Regions from separate parts of the Clostridium sp. 001 genome, predicted to be linked through region 2. Evidence: riboswitches for the same ligand, from Rfam matches in the RefSeq annotation. Region 2 holds a riboswitch; each other region holds the start of a gene.
The links. Region 2 has a riboswitch for thiamine pyrophosphate ahead of B5S50_RS18185 (thiamine phosphate synthase). Riboswitches for the same ligand answer to the same signal wherever they lie in the genome.

Region 1: another riboswitch for thiamine pyrophosphate. It lies ahead of thiD (bifunctional hydroxymethylpyrimidine kinase/phosphomethylpyrimidine kinase); the one in region 2 lies ahead of B5S50_RS18185 (thiamine phosphate synthase).
Region 3: another riboswitch for thiamine pyrophosphate. It lies ahead of B5S50_RS15895 (TatD family hydrolase); the one in region 2 lies ahead of B5S50_RS18185 (thiamine phosphate synthase).
Region 4: another riboswitch for thiamine pyrophosphate. It lies ahead of thiW (energy coupling factor transporter S component ThiW); the one in region 2 lies ahead of B5S50_RS18185 (thiamine phosphate synthase).

What each region holds. Positions count from the first base shown of each region.
Region 1 covers NZ_CP020473.1:1,301,614-1,305,800, reverse strand. The annotation lists gene thiE (thiamine phosphate synthase) at 1-285, opposite strand, end outside; gene thiM (hydroxyethylthiazole kinase) at 276-1,085, opposite strand; gene thiD (bifunctional hydroxymethylpyrimidine kinase/phosphomethylpyrimidine kinase) at 1,116-1,919, opposite strand; TPP riboswitch at 2,048-2,149, opposite strand; gene B5S50_RS05845 (universal stress protein) at 2,372-2,785, shown strand; gene splB (spore photoproduct lyase) at 2,997-4,019, shown strand; gene B5S50_RS05835 (ABC transporter ATP-binding protein) at 4,037-4,187, shown strand, end outside.
Region 2 covers NZ_CP020473.1:3,867,250-3,871,436, reverse strand. The annotation lists gene B5S50_RS18195 (methyl-accepting chemotaxis protein) at 1-684, shown strand, start outside; gene B5S50_RS18190 (response regulator) at 974-1,351, opposite strand; TPP riboswitch at 1,606-1,705, shown strand; gene B5S50_RS18185 (thiamine phosphate synthase) at 1,797-2,399, shown strand; gene B5S50_RS18180 (nicotinate phosphoribosyltransferase) at 2,544-4,025, shown strand; gene B5S50_RS18175 (CoA pyrophosphatase) at 4,146-4,187, opposite strand, start outside.
Region 3 covers NZ_CP020473.1:3,408,015-3,412,201, reverse strand. The annotation lists gene B5S50_RS15910 (ABC transporter ATP-binding protein) at 1-120, opposite strand, end outside; gene B5S50_RS15905 (ABC transporter substrate-binding protein) at 101-1,105, opposite strand; gene B5S50_RS15900 (ABC transporter permease) at 1,117-1,869, opposite strand; gene B5S50_RS15895 (TatD family hydrolase) at 1,887-2,621, opposite strand; TPP riboswitch at 2,684-2,786, opposite strand; gene B5S50_RS15890 (LTA synthase family protein) at 2,845-4,187, opposite strand, start outside.
Region 4 covers NZ_CP020473.1:1,539,513-1,543,699, forward strand. The annotation lists gene B5S50_RS06940 (MFS transporter) at 1-1,002, shown strand, start outside; gene B5S50_RS06945 (GNAT family N-acetyltransferase) at 1,137-1,574, shown strand; TPP riboswitch at 1,618-1,723, shown strand; gene thiW (energy coupling factor transporter S component ThiW) at 2,018-2,587, shown strand; gene thiM (hydroxyethylthiazole kinase) at 2,565-3,350, shown strand; gene B5S50_RS06960 (MerR family transcriptional regulator) at 3,403-4,187, opposite strand, start outside.

The DNA of each region.
Region 1 (4,187 bases), 2.0 Mb from region 2:
AGCTGTGTTTATAGTCATATCGCTCTGACCAAGGTGAACTCCATCTGCATCTACAGCTTGGGCTATATCAAGTCTGTCATTTATCAAAAAAGGAACTTTATAGTGATCAGTTACTTTTTTTACTTCCTTAGCAATTTCGTAAAATTCTCTTGTGGAGGCATCTTTTTCTCTAAGCTGAACCATGGTTACCCCACCTAAAATTGCTTCTTCTACAGCTTGCTGCAGGGGCTTGTCTTTTAAAAAACTTCTATTTGTAACAAGATATAAACTATAATCTATTTCCAAATTATTTTACCACCTTTCTTTAATTTTTCTTCGCTTAATTCATATATGGAATCTATTAGCTTAACTCTAAAAGTTCCAGGAGCTTTTGCTGCTTTGTAGGCTTCTTCACCAGCTATATTCATTGAAAGTATGGCACTTACAGTAGCTATAAATTTATCCTCAGAGGCACCTATGGCAGCACCACATAATGCTCCAAGCATACAGCCTGCACCAGTTATTTTAGTTAACATTTCCACCCCGTTTTGAATTACAACACTATTTTTACCGTCTGTTATAAAATCTTCTTTGCCAGTTGCAGCAACTACACAGTTGTACTTTTTGGCTAAAGCTACAGCTGAATCCAAGGCTCCTTCTCCATTATCTAAGGAATCTACTCCTCTTACGTTAGAAGATTGTCCTGCAAGAAATTTAATTTCACCTACATTTCCTTTTATAACATCTACTTTACCAACTTGCATAATTCTATTTATAACTTGAGCTTTCCTTGGTATAGCAGCACAAGCTACAGGGTCAAGTATTACAGGTATATTGTGGATTTTTGCAGAGGTACTTGCTAGGATTACTGCAGCTTCCTGTTCTTTTGTGAGGGTTCCTAAATTTATATATAGGGCAGAAGATATTTTTACAAAATCAAAAACTTCATCATAAGCTTCACACATGGCAGGAGAAGCTCCATAAGATAATAGAATGTTTGCACAGTCATTTATAGTGACACTGTTTGTAATACAATCTACAAGAGGTACTTTATTTCTTACCTGTGTTAATACTTTTGACACACTGTCTAAGTTTAAATTATCCATTTTTCATACTCCTTTATATTAGAAATCTGTTTATTTGAAATCTACATCAGCTTTTTTATATAATTCAATGAAATGTCCCACGGGACCAACGCCACTTCCTATGGAAAAGGAATTTTCTATAGCCTTAGTTATATATTGCTTTGCAAGATATACGGATTTGTCAGTACTTTCACCTTTAGCCAAGAAGGAGGCTATGGCAGAAGATAAGGTACATCCTGTTCCATGAGTGTTTTTAGTATCTATTCTATGACCGTCTATGTTTAATATTTTGTTTTCATAAAGAAGAACGTCGTTGGCATCATTGCATCTGTGGCCTCCTTTTACAAGCACGTTTTTAGCACCTAGCTCTTTTATGCTAAAAGCTGCTTTTTCCATGTCGCTGCTATTTTTTATTTTCATTTCTGTCAGAACTTCAGCTTCTGGAATATTTGGAGTTACGACGTCTGCAATGCTTGTCAGATCTTTTATAGCTGTTTGTGCTTCAGGTTTTAAGAGAAAGTAACCACTTTTTGATACCATTACAGGATCAATTACTATGTTTTTAGCTTTGTATTCTATTAAAAGCCTCTTTATTACAGATATGGTTTTGCTGTTTGAAACCATACCAATTTTTACTGCATCTACTTGTATGTCATCAAATATAGATCTTATTTGTGCTTCTACAATTTCAGGAGTTACATCCATTACGTCCTGTACTCCTATGCTATTTTGAGCTGTAACAGCAGTTATGACACTCATACCATATACGCCAAGGGCACTCATGGTTTTTAAATCAGCTTGTATACCAGCTCCACCACAGCTGTCAGAACCTGCAATTGTTAATACCTTTTTCATTTTTACCCCCCTAATTTAGTAACTTTAAAATTAATATCAATTGAATTTTACTTAGTGGGAGTATTACAGTAGGCAGCCATCAGGTCAAAATAAAAGGTATATGCAGAAAAGCATATACCTTTAAAATCAAAAATATGTAAGTTGCTTCCCTACGCCAGTTTTATCTGGATCAGGTTCAAAGGGTTAGAGAAAGATCTCTTCTCAGCCTTGCAGCACCCCCACAAAAGTATTAAGTTTTATACATTAATTTTACTACAGTGATAAAAATTTGCAATATGAAATTTTAATATTTACTTCATTGACTAAGTTTCCCCATATGTACATAAATGGAATGTGGGAGGGTGTTAGCAATAGCAGCCGAATAAAAGTTTTTGCAGTACGTGTGATATAATGGCATTAATTGAAGATTTTTGTTACAAAACAAATTAATAAAAATGATAGGATGTGTTGATATGGAAAAGAAAAGAATTTTAGTCCCATTAGATGAAACAGAGAGAAGTATGCATTCACTTGACTGTTTAAAAAAATTGTTTTCCAGAGATGAAGTACAGTTAACTCTTATGTATGTATCTGAAATAGTTATAGTAAATGAAACGGGTGTATCAAATAGCATGGTAGATATGGCAAGGAAAAAAGGTGAAAACATCTTAGATAGAGCTGAAAGAAAGATTCAAGAATATAAACCTGAAAAATATTGTGTTTTTGGACGTGTAGCAGATGAAATACTGAAAAAGGCAAATTGTGATGAATTTGATATGATAATTATGACTAAATCTAATAAAAAGGGTTTGGCTAGAATGATCGGATCTGTAACAAGTAAAGTATTAAAAAATTCACAGGTTTTAGTTATGATTGTTCCAGAATAAAAATGGTTTAAAATAGCCATAATGTTGTACAAGCATTATGGCTATTTTTATCTGCATATTAAAATATTTGTCTGGGACTTGGAATTATAGGTGATTTTATTTAGAATATTTTTATTGATTTTTTCACATACTTTAATGAGCATCCTATGAATTGTTTGAGGTATAAGTTGAGTTTTGTTTAGAAACTCTATATCAGGAAGGTGTGTAATTAATGTTTGTTCCACATAGAGTTATTTTTGAAAAAGGTACCCTAGAATATTCTCTGGGAAATGAGATATATAATAGATTTAAAAATGATGACAAGGTGGAGATAATAAAATTGTCTTCAAATAGAGTTATGTCAGCTGTGCCAGGAAAAGATATATATGAAAAGTACAGGGAAGGTAAAAAAACTTTAGTTGTGGGTGTAAAAAAAAGCTTGAAATTTCAAAGTTGTAAGCCTTCGGCACATTATCAACTGCCCTTAGTTAGTGGATGTATTGGACAGTGTGAGTACTGCTATTTAAATACACAATTAGGGGAAAAACCTTTTGTGAGAGTTCATGTCAATGTTGATGACATCTTAAAACAGGCTCAAAAATATATAGATGAAAGAAATCCTGAAATAACTGTATTTGAAGGTGCTGCAACCTCCGATCCAGTTCCTGTGGAGCCGTATACCAATTCACTTAAAAAGAGTATAGAATACTTTGGAGATCAAAAGCTTGCAAGATTTAGATTCGTAACAAAGTACAATGATATAGATGGATTTTTAAACATAAATCATAATGGTCATACGGAAATAAGATTTAGTTTAAATACAGATAAGATAATAAAACAATATGAGCATTATACAGCTTCAATGGAAAAAAGAATACAATCTGCTTTTAAACTTGCTGAAGCAGGTTACCCTATAGGTTTTATAATAGCACCTGTATTCATATATGAAAATTGGAAGCAGGAATATGAAAAAGTTTTAGACATGTTATATGATAGAATGCCTAAAAATTTAAAGAATCCTATTGGATTTGAAGTCATATCGCATAGATATACAACTAAAGCTAAAAATATCATACTACAGGTATTTCCTAAAACGACGCTGCCAATGGAGGATAGTGAAAGAAAATTCAAGTATGGTCAATTTGGATACGGTAAATTTTTGTACACGAAAGAGCAAATGGAAGAAATTAAAACCTTTTTTGAAAGAGAACTTTCAAGTAGATTCTCAAAAGAAAATATAAAATACATTATATAAACGGGAGAATTTTAATCATGCAGGAATTAGAAAATGTAGTTAAAATAGAGGATGCAGAAGTTAGATATGATAAAAAAGTTGTATTAAGAAATATTAATATGGATATAAAAAGAGGAGAGATAGTTGGACTTTTAGGACCTTCTGGTTCAGGAAAGACCACTATTGTAA
Region 2 (4,187 bases):
AAAAGATTAGGTACAAAAGGACTCTCTGTAGTAGATACTTTAACTGAAAAATCAAATAAAGCTAAAACAGTTACTACCTCTGTCAATGATATAGTTCGTGACATGAACGAAAGTGCTAAACAGATAAATAGTATATCTGAAACAATATCTGAAATAACAGACCAAACTAATCTTTTAGCATTAAATGCAAGTATAGAATCTGCACGTGCAGGCGAAGCTGGCAAAGGATTTGCAGTAGTAGCAGAAGAGATAAGGATACTCGCTGAAGAATCTCAAAATTCAACCAATGAGATAAAGAAAATTATAGAAAGTATACAAAATAAATCAGAGACAGCAGTAAGTGCTATTAAATCCGCTGAAAATGCAGTAGATGACCAATATTTAGCCGTAGATCAAACTCATAAAATATTTAAAGTAATTCTAAAATCAATTGAATCAATGATTGCTAAAGTTGATGAGGTAAAAACATCTATTTCCGATATAAATGAGAAAAAACAATCTACAATATCTGAAATTGATAATATTTCATCTATATCACAGGAAACAGCTGCAGCTTCACAAGAAACTACAGCTTCAACAGAAGAGATATCAGCCACTATGGAAGAACTTACAAAACATTCAAGTAATCTTCAAATATTGGCAGAACAATTAGCAGCTGAAATAAATAAATTTAAAATTAACTAATTGACAAAATTAAGCTGCTATATCTTATATAGTAGCTTAATCTTAAATTAATTACTCAACTCTCACAAATTAAGAATTAATAATGAAGAATTAATAGTGAAGGATGATTTTTAGCTATTGCAAAAAATCTCTAAATTTATACAAGTCAGTGATTAGTAATGTTTTGCTTTAGCAAAACGAGCCTTAAAAAATTTAATTAAAGATTTTTTGTAGTGTAACGGAAAAAAATCCACATTAACTATTAATTCTTCACTCTTAACTATTAACTAAAAAAGTTGCTTCATAAAAATCACTTGATAAATATCCTATTTACTAATTCTATAAGTTCATCCTTTACCCAATTCTTTTTAAAAAAGTAAGTGGCTCCAAGATCTTCACATATTCCATTTTCATCTGAAAAGTCTTTTTCCCCTCCATCCGAAAGAATAATTATTTTTAAATCTTTATACTCTTTTTTTAATTCTATAAGAACTTCTATTCCGCTTTTTTTAGGCATATATATATCCGTGATTACTAGATCAATATTACCGCTTTCTTTAAATACTTTAATTCCTTCTTCACCATCCCCTGCTTCATATACTTTATAATTTGCTTCCTCTAGAATTTTTCTTATAAATTGTCTCACACTTAAAGAATCATCAATTATTAATATATTTTTTTTACCCATAATTCTTTAAAACTCCCCTCATAAAGTTTATCTAATTTAATACTTTTTATCCGATCGCTACCATCTGTAACACTCCCATTAATTTTGTAAATCAACCATAAAGTTACCTAAGCATACAAATAATCACAAATTCATATTTTAATTATACAAAATATTAAAATAATTTTCTATAGTTTATGCCATTTTATTACAAACAATATTCTAAATCATTTACATATATAAAACTAAGTAGTATTATATACCTATAAATTAATAAATTGTTGCGGGGGTACCAGTTTGGTTGAGAAGGTAAAACCTGACCCTTTGAACTTGATGTAGTTAACACTACCGTAGGGAGGCAAATTAATAAAGATATATTTCAAGGAGTGTTTACAATATAAACACTCTTTTTTATTTTTAAAAACAAATTTATCCAGAAAATGAAAAATTGGGAGTCCATGATACTATGAACAAAAAATTATATGTAGTAACAAACAGAAAGCTTGTAAAAAATAAGAACATGATTGATATACTAAAGGGTTCCATATTAGGTGGTGCAGATGCCATAATCTTGCGTGAAAAAGATCTTACTTACAGGCAATTAGTTCCAATTGCTGAGGAAATAGAAAAAATTACAGGACCTAACAATATACCCTTAATAATAAACAGCAATATAGAAACAGCCTTAAAAGTAAATGCCAAAGGATTTCACACAAGTTATCAAAATTATATGAATAGCAATTTTAAATTAAAATGTACTGTAGGCGTATCTGTACACAATACTTTGGAAGCTATAAATGCACAAAAAAAAGGTGCAGATTATCTCCTTGCAGGACATATTTTTGAAACAGACTGTAAAAAAGGACTAAAAGGCAGGGGTATTTCATTTTTAAAAGAAATCCTAAATAACGTTTCAATTCCAGTTATTGCAATAGGTGGAATAACTGAGACCAATATAGATATAGTATTAGGAACCAAAGTTCGTGGTGCAGCTGTAATGTCTCTTGTAATGACTTCAGATGACCCTTTTACTACAACTTATAATCTAAAAAAACATTTTAAAAGATGAAGGTATCCATGCCTTACATTCTTCAATAAAGTTCAGAATTCCATAAATGTACAACCTTGTAATATGTTAATTTAAGTATTACAATGTATACATATGTATATTTTTTTATCATAATCAAAACATAGATAAGAGGAGATTTTCATTATGGAAAGCACAAAGAACTTTAATGTGAGAAACGAAAGAAACCTCACAATGCTAGTAGATTTCTATGAATTTACTATGGGTAACGGGTATTTGAAAACCAATATGGGTAATAGAATAGCCTATTTTGATATGTTTTTCAGAAAGATTCCAGATGAAGGTGGTTATTGCATAATGGCAGGTGTTCAACAAGTTATAGAATACCTGTCAAATTTAAGTTTTACAGATGAAGATATAGAGTATCTCAGGGATAAGGAACAATTTTCAGAAGACTTTTTAAATTACCTAAAAGATTTTAGATTTTGCTGTGATGTATGGGCAGTACCCGAAGGAACTCCTATATTTCCAAATGAACCGCTAATAACTGTAAGAGGTCCCGCTATTCAAGCTCAGTTTGTTGAAACCATGATACTTCTAACTATAAATCACCAGACCCTAATTGCAACAAAAGCAAGTAGGATTTGTAGAGCAGCAGGCACTAGACCTGTAATGGAATTTGGTTCTAGGCGTGCTCAAGCTCCTGATGCAGCTATATATGGTGCTAGGGCTGCGGTTATAGGTGGATGTAATTCCACTGCTTGTACTATATCTGAGCAAATGTTCGGTATGCCTGCAGTTGGTACAATGGCCCATAGTTGGATACAACTTTTCCCATCAGAATATGAATCTTTTAAGGCCTGGGCTGAAGTATATCCTGATAATTGTGTACTACTTATTGATACATACAATGTACTGAAATCTGGTCTCCCCAATGCTATAAAGGTTTTCAAAGAAATTTTAATTCCAAATGGTCATAAACCTAAGGGAGTAAGAATTGATAGTGGAGACATAACTTACTTAACAAAAGAATGTAGAAAAATACTTGATAGGGCCGATCTTGAAGATGTTAACATAGTTATTTCAAACTCATTAGATGAATTTATCATAACTGATGTACTTAGAGAAGGTGCCTGCATTGATTCTTTTGGTGTAGGAGAGAGACTCATAACTGCAAGATCAGAACCAGTATTTGGTGGAGTATATAAGCTATCTGCCATAGAGGATAAGGAAGGTAAAATAATACCTAAAATAAAAATAAGTGAAAATGAAGAGAAAATAACTAACCCTGGATTTAAAAAAGTATATAGAATTTATAGTAAAAAAGGAAATAAAGCAATGGCAGATTTAATAACTTTAGAAGATGAAGAAATAAATAAGGATGAGCCTATAGAAATATTTGATCCAGTTTTTACGTGGAAAAGAAAAAAAATAAGAGATTATTATATAAAAGATTTAAGAGTAAAAATATTTGATAAGGGGAAACTTGTATACACCTGCCCTGATGTGCTAGACATAAGAGATAGAGCAAAAGAAGAATTGTCCAGATTATGGCCTGAAGTGCTGAGATTTGAAAATCCTCATCACTACTATGTAGATTTATCTGAAAAACTTTGGGATTTAAAACATCAACTTCTCAGTAAATATTCTTCAACTTATGTAGAATAATATCAATACAATTTGTAGAGGAACAGGTAATAAACTTATTACCTGTTCCTCTGTTCTATGGCTGAAGCCTCTAGACAATGCTTTCTAAATGCTAAAAACATTAAGAATACTGTTAATAAGTTATATCTCATTTTTAATTATATTCGTAAATTTCTTTATTAT
Region 3 (4,187 bases), 460 kb from region 2:
GAATTCTCCCTTTTTTAAGTTAATGGATATATCTTTTAGTATAAGATTTTCCTCAAAACTTCTACTCACATTTTTAACTTTTATAATGGAATCATCCTGTTTATTTTGGTAAAAATTCATTTGTGAAAGCATCGCTTGTTTTTAGCTCCTTTTTAATCAACCCTTTACTTTGCAAAAATTTAGCATATCTACTCCATACATCAGATTTCATTACACCCCATCTAGGTGCATCTGCTATGTACTGTTTTGCCATATATTTCTGACTTTCTACAGCCAATTTCCTATCTATTTCTGGTGCATGTTTGACAAGTATTTTTGCACTTTCATCAGGATTTTTTATAGCATATTCATATCCCTTTGCTGTAGCTTTTAAAAATTTTCTAACTTTATCTGGATTTTGACTAATATTTTTATTACTAGTTATTAAAATAGGTGTATAGTAATCAAGTGCAGGATCTAAATCTTTGACAGGTATAAAATTTAAGTCAATACCTTTTAGTTTTGCTTCAACTCCAGTCCATCCTTGGTAAATCCATGCAAAATCAACATTTTTCTTCGTAGATGCAAAGAAATCATCAGTTCCCATATTCACAATTTTAAGTTTACTGAAATCTGCTCCATTTTTCTCCATAACAGCTTTAATTACAGCTTCTTCTGAAGGAGATCCCCATCCTCCATAAACTTTTCCTTCAAAGTCCTTTACACTTTTTATGTTTTTGGTTTTAGGTGACGCAAAACCTGAAGTGTTATGCTGTATTATTGTGGCAATAGATTTTATAGGAAGCGGATCTTTGTTTGTAACTGCATAGGTTACATCTTCCTGATAACTTACACCAAAATCTCCTTTGCCTGCAGCTACAAGATTTGTCACATTACCTTGCGAAGGTTGAACTATCTTCACATCCAGTCCTTCCTCCTTATAATATCCTTTATCTAGTGCTACATATAATCCTGTATGATCTGTGTTTGGAGTCCAGTCAAGTATTACTGTAGTTTTATCTAAAGAAGCAGCTGCCTGTTTCTTTTCACCCGTTCCACATCCTGCGAATACTAAGCTTACAATAAACACAGTTAATACTAAAAATATAATTTTATTTTTTTTCATATTCGTCCCCTCTATTTCCAATGTATTATTTTTTTACCTATAAAATCTATAATATAGATTATTATAATGCTTACGATAACAATGACTAAAATTGAAGCAAAAACCTTGTCCAATTGATAGGCATTTTTTGCCCTTACCATATATACCCCAATGCCATTATCTCCTCCAAGCCATTCACCTATAATTGCAGACATTATCATATAAGTTGCTGCTATTTTTAAGCCTGAAAAAAAATTCACCATAGCATAGGGAAGCTTTAAGTGATAAAATGTCTGTAACTTTGAGGCTTTCATAGTGCTAAATAAATTTATATAATCCCTGTCTACTTTCTCAAAGCCATCTACGAGGCTTACAACTATCGGGAAAAAGCATACCATTACCACTACTATTATTTTAGGAAGTACCCCAAATCCAAACCATATTATAAACAAAGGCGCAATTGCTATAGTTGGAATAGTTTGAGATATTAGTAAAATAGGATATATTGACTTTCTCACAATTTCAAAACTATCCATTATTACAGCTAATATAAAGGAAAATATTATAGATATAAAAAAACCTATAAAAGACTCGTACAATGTAGTTTGAGTATTTTCCATTATATTTTGAAAATCTGATACAAGAGTTTTTAAAATATCCAGCGGAGAAGGAATAATATACTGAGGAACATGGGCAAAGTTTATTGTTAACTGCCATATAAGTACAACTATTACTATTGTAGCTATAGGATATATTTTACTTTGAATGTTTTTTGTTTTTTCCATATACAAGCACCTTCAGTCTATAATTTTAATTTATTAAAATTGTCATAAATTTTTTCTCTAACTTCTTCAAACTGGAGATTCTTTATTAAAGAAATTTTTCTTACAATATTTATAACTTCAGATGGATATCCATATTTTTTATTCACCCATTCAAGTGAATTAGGACCATCAGTTTCTGTTAAAATTCTGCCTAGAGGAAGAATCTTTACTATCTCATCTGTAAGTTTAGAATATCCTATATCAACACTTATTGTAAAATAACACCCATACTCCAAAAGCTTTTTTAGTATATTCAAATCTCCACTATACCAATGAATTATAGGTGTTCTTAAATCATATTTTCTTATATAATCCAATACCTCCTTTTCTGCTCCTTTAGTATGAATGTTTGTTATTTTGTCATATTTCTTAGCTTTACCTAAAAAGTATTCAAATACTAGATTCATATAAGGATATTTTTCTTTCTCCAAAACCCAATAGTAGTCAAGCCCTATTTCTCCAACAATTTTACATTCCTTTACATAATCATCGAACTTATCTAAATCCTTGTAGTTTTTATGTGCCTCCCAGGGATGTATTCCAAAACATGGAGTTATATTTTTATTATCTTTACTTAATTTTTTTGTAAATATATAACTCTCTAAATCCATAGAACATCCCAAGGTTTTGATATTGCTGTAATTTATACTATCAATTGCATTACTTAAATTGTCTTTATAAAAATCCATATGATTATGCGCATCTACAAACATTTTATTCTCTCCCTATACTTTAACAAAAATAAAAAGCACTATTATAAAAACAGTGCTTTGAATCCAATATTAAAGTAGCTTTCCTACGTCGGCGTTACCCGAATCAGGTTCAAAGGGTTAAAGTTTTCACTTTTCTCAGCACAAATGGCACCCCTGGCACTATAAATAATTTTAGATTAATTACATTTTTATACTAACACTTATCCAAATAAATGTAAATATATTATTTGCTCTTGTCCAAATTTAGTTTTTTAATTAAATTATGTCTCAAAATATAATCTGAATAACCAAGCTGATTCAATATGTAATCTTCTTCTTTTTGAAGTTTATCACTTTTAGAAATTTTATTTCCCGTATTTACATCATAATAAATATCATCTTGTGAAGAATAGTAACAATCTTTATCTATAAAAGAACCATTTCTAAATGTAACTCTTTCGCTCTCAGGATTAAAGAGGTCTTTACCAAGCATGTCTTCTTCCTTAAGTTTAAATAAATTGCATACCGTAGGATATATGTCCATCTGACCTCCATAAACATGGTTTACTCCTTTCACAGATTCATCAGGGAAATGAATAAACATAGGAACCTTTTGAAGCTTTTCCCACTCTAAATCAGATTTAGGACTCGTCTTCAAAAAGTTAAAAAGCTGATCTTGTTTATCTTTAGGTATTGCATAATGATCTCCATATAGTACAACTATTGAATTTTTTAAAGTACCATTTTTATCTAGTTCATCTAAGAACATTCCAAGCTGTTCATCTGTATAATGTACTGCCTTCATGTAATTTCCAATAAGACTTCCTTTATAATCTCCTACATCAAAGTCCCCATATTTATTTACATCATCATAAGGGAAATGACTTGTTAGAGTTATTAAAAAAGCATAGTATGGGCTTTTCATCTTTTTTAACTTCTCCACAGATTGAGTTAAAAAAGATTTATCACTTAAACCAAGTCCTATAGACTCATTTTGCTTATAACTTTTTTCACCATAAAAATTATCAAAGCCAAATTTTCTATACATTACATTCCTATTCCAAAAGCTTTCCCTAAATCCGTGTAAAGCTGCAGTGTAATAACCTTTACCCTTAAAATTTTTCGGCATTGCATTGTATTCATTGCCAGAGTAAAGCAAATAAGCTGCACCTGCTGATGCAGGATAAAGTGAATTGTTTGTCATAAATTCCGCATCAGAAGTTCCTCCAGCTGCCACCTGATAGTAAAAATTATCAAAATATTCTGAACGTGATATCCATCTATTTAAATTCGGGGTTATCTCCTTTCCATTTACAGAAGAATTTATAACAAATCCTTGAAGTGCTTCTACCTGTATCATTATCAAGTTTTTACCTTGTCCGATTCCATTTAAATTCTCATGACTGGACTTGCTTTTATCTATAAAATACTCTATAGCCTGAAACTTGTCCTTAGACACGGGAGTTAGTCTATTTATATTAGCAGAAACACAATTATAAATATCCAGGCAGTGATAATTTACTGTACCCAATTTTTTTGCTATATACACTTTATTATACATAGTTGTAAGAAGTCTTGGTTGTTCTT
Region 4 (4,187 bases), 2.3 Mb from region 2:
GGTGGATTTATTACCTACTATTTAAGCTGGAATTATATATTTTTCGTCAATGTACCTATCGGAGTAATTGCATTTATCACTGCTTTAAAAGTATTGCCTCATAGTAAAACCCAAAATAAAGAAATAAATAGTGAACTTGATGTAAAAGGATCAACCTTTATTTTCCTGTCAATGGTACTTTTATTTGGTTCCCTGATTCAAGGACAGAAGGTCGGATATAAGAATCCTGTTATAATTACAATATTTATTGTATCCATTCTATTTATAGCAGTATTTATTGTATTAGAAAATAAAATAGAAAAACCTCTCATACAAATGAAAATTTTTAAGAACAATGTATTTTCTCTAAGCTTGTTTTGTGCATCTATTTCATTCATTTGTCTAAGTGCTTCAACAATTATAATACCTTTTTATCTTCAGGATGCAATGAAACTAAACTCTAATATAACAGGTCTTATAATGATGGTACAGCCTTTAGTCATGGCTGTGATTTCTCCGCTTTCAGGAAATTTGTCAGATAAAATAGGCTCCAAACTTTTAAGTTTTTTAGGACTTTTGCTTATGAGTATAAGTTTTATATTTCTGTCATTTTTAAATCAATATTCTTCTATCACGAAGATTATAATTTATATTGTGGTATTAGCTTTAGGACAATCATTATTTCAACCTTCAAATAATTCACTCATAATGTCAACAGTTCCTAAAAATAAACTGGGAATAGCCGGCAGTGTCAATTCTCTTGTGAGAAACTTAGGACAAATTATAGGAATTATACTTTCCACGAGTCTCCTATATAGTTTTATGAGCATTAAAATTGGATATCGTGTGACAGACTATGTTATAGGAAGAGATGATATTTTTGTATATGGAATGAGATATGTATATATTGTTCTGACTATTGTATGTGCCTTCGGAGCAGTGCTCACTGCTTTTAGAATGCATAATAAAAAAAGCACACAAATAGATCAGTCAGCTGCAGATGTACACGGTAAAAATTTTTAAGAATGGCCTTCTGCATAGTGTTTATTTCAAAGCATTTTAAACAATATTTACAGCAGTAAAAGCAATAAAAAATGTAAAATTCTAAACTATAATGTGATGTGAACTTAGAATTTTAAAAAGGAAGTGAAATAAATTTGGTTACTATAACTAGAATAACATATGATGATTTAAATGACTTATCAAATTTATATGAGCAACTTTTAAGTAAAAAAACAAATTTTCCAAAATTCAAAGATAAGTTTACATTAATTAATTCAAATAAAAACTATATATTAATTGGAGCAAAAGATGGTGATAATAATTTAGTTGGTTCATTGTTAGGTATTATTTGCCAGGACCTTGGCGGCGAATGTAAGCCATTTATGGTTGTTGAAAATGTAATTGTAAAAAACAATTGTAGACGGATGGGAATCGGAAAGACTCTAATGACTTTTATTGAAAACTTTGCCAGGAAGAGAGACTGCTATTTTACCATGTTGGTATCGGCTTTCAAGAGGAAAGATGCTCATAAATTTTATGAATCAATTGGATATAACAATGATGTCGTTAAAGGATTTAAAAAATATTTATAATAAAATAAAAAAAATTTGCATACATAGAAAACATATGGTATGATTTTCATAAAAAGGGAGCCTGTTTAAGCATGCTGAGAGGAAGTATATACTTCGACCTATAACTTGATTCGGATAATGCCGACGTAAGGAAATATTTAATTTATACTATTTTTATATGTTTTATGAGTGTAAATGGAATGTGCCTTACAAGGTATATTCCATTTTTTATATTTAAAAAGCATTGGGGGAGCGCCCGGGGCTTTATAACAAAAGTACAACTAAATAGCGAGGGAACTTGTGTTTCAAGGTGAGAGGAAGCTTTTGAGCTTCGACCGCGACCAATATGATTTGTCATATAGGGAATTGCTATTTGGTTACTCTAAAATTATGCCTACAATAATGATGTTTATTTCCTATGTGACAACTTTAGAAAATAAATATTATTATGGAGGTATTTTATTATGGAAAGAAACTCGAAACTATTAAAAAAACTTATGCTTGCAATGATGGTGGCAATGGGAGTTGTCATTTCGCCAATTCTTCGTATAGAAGGAATGTGTCCTATGTCTTCTGTTATAAATATTACATGTGCAGTTTTTTTTGGACCTTGGTATGCGCTGCTTTGTGCTGTTTGTATTGGAATTATAAGAATGTTTCTTATGGGAATTCCACCTTTAGCTTTGACGGGTGCTGTTTTTGGAGCTTTTTTGGCAGGACTTTTATATAGAATATCTAAGAATACTTTAATTTTTGCAGTTTTAGGTGAAGTTATTGGAACAGGTATTATAGGTGCTATTGTCTCATCGCCTATTATGACATATTTCTGGGGCAAAAAAGGACTTTCACTTATGTTTTATATTCCTTTGTTCTTTACTGCTACAATTATTGGTGGAATAATTGCCTTTATTTTTTTAGGAGCATTAAGCAAAAATGGAATGCTTATAAAGATTCAGAAAAACTTGGGGGTAAAAGTCTATGACAAATCAACAGATACCGATAAACAACCTATTGCAAATAAAACGCAGTGTTAAAATAAAAAAACCCCTTATTCATTATATTACAAATCCAATTTCAATAAATGATTGTGCAAATGTAATACTTGCTATCGGGGCAAAGCCTATCATGGCCGAACATCCTTTAGAGGTTTCTGAAATTACATCTGCCTCTAACGCACTTGGCGTTAACCTTGGAAATATAACCGATGTTAGAATGAAATCCATGTTGATTTCAGGTAAAACGGCTTTTAAAGAAAAGATTCCTCAAGTAATCGATCTTGTTGGTGTTGGCTGCAGTAAATTGAGGTTTAATTATGCAAAAAAATTTATTTCTCAGTGTCATCCAGACGTCATCAAAGGTAATTTATCTGAAATAAGATCAATTTGTGGTATAGAAAGCAATGCAAAAGGAATAGATGCAGGAGAATGTGATAAGATAACAGATGACAATATAGAAATTGTGAAAAAACTATCCATTAGAACAAATTCTGTTATTGCAGCTACTGGTGCAGTAGATGTAATAACTAACGGCAGCGAAACATATTTAATAAAAAACGGCTGTGAAATGCTTTCAATGGTAACAGGTACAGGATGTATGGTTACTGCACTTATAGCAAGTTATATTTCTTCCTTAGATATATTTGGTAGTACTATTTTAGCTGTATCACTTATGGGAATATGCGGAGAACTTTCTCAGCATGTTACCGGTATAGGAAGTTTTAGAACTGATCTTATAGATAATTTATTTACAATTTCTGATAATACTATAATAAACAAAATAAAGTGTGAGTTAAAATAGGATAAAATGGCTTTAAAAATTTGAGAACGTACCTGAAGCAAGTACGTTCCATCTATTCTACCGGCATATAGTTATAAACAGCTGACTCCCTGGTACCTTTATAGTCACTTCTATATAACGTCAGCACGGGAAACTTAACAATCTTATGTGCCTGGGAAATAAATGTAATTAAAGGTATTTCATTTTTCATAAAGCTCTTTAAACTTTTACTTTCTAAAGTAGTATACCAAGCATGCTTATGAGAAGGTATAGTAAATACTTGCATGTCTTTCGGTATTTGTTCTGCTTTTAAAACTTGTACCCCTACTATAAATGAAAATCTGAATTTGTGAATTAAAGTTTTAGGCTTTTCATATTGAGGTAGACTGTCTATTCCATTTATCGTATAAATATCACCAGGATTTATCACGTTACTAATTTCATCAATCCTTTTTCTAAAATTCTCAACTAGCTTAGGTGTTTTGCCAGGTATAATAATTTTTTTATATTCACAGCCAACAAAAGTCATCTCAGGTAAAGTAGTTGTACCCATATTATTTTCAATTTCATCAGCACTAACTTTTGAATTCTCTGTGTACACTTTTTTCATTTCACAATTAACTGATGAAAGATTTTTTTGAAATTTTTTGTACTTTGAACTGAGTACCTTTAAATCTTCATCTATTAATTTAAGTAAATCGTTCACATATTTTATATTATCCTTAGAACTTGCATAATTTATAAACTGCTCTAATAATTTCAAATCATTTTCAGTTAACTCAGCATCATACAAATTATCTACATAATTTTGAATGTCTTCTTCATTCATTGAATAAAAATCTTTATCTCTGTTTTTAA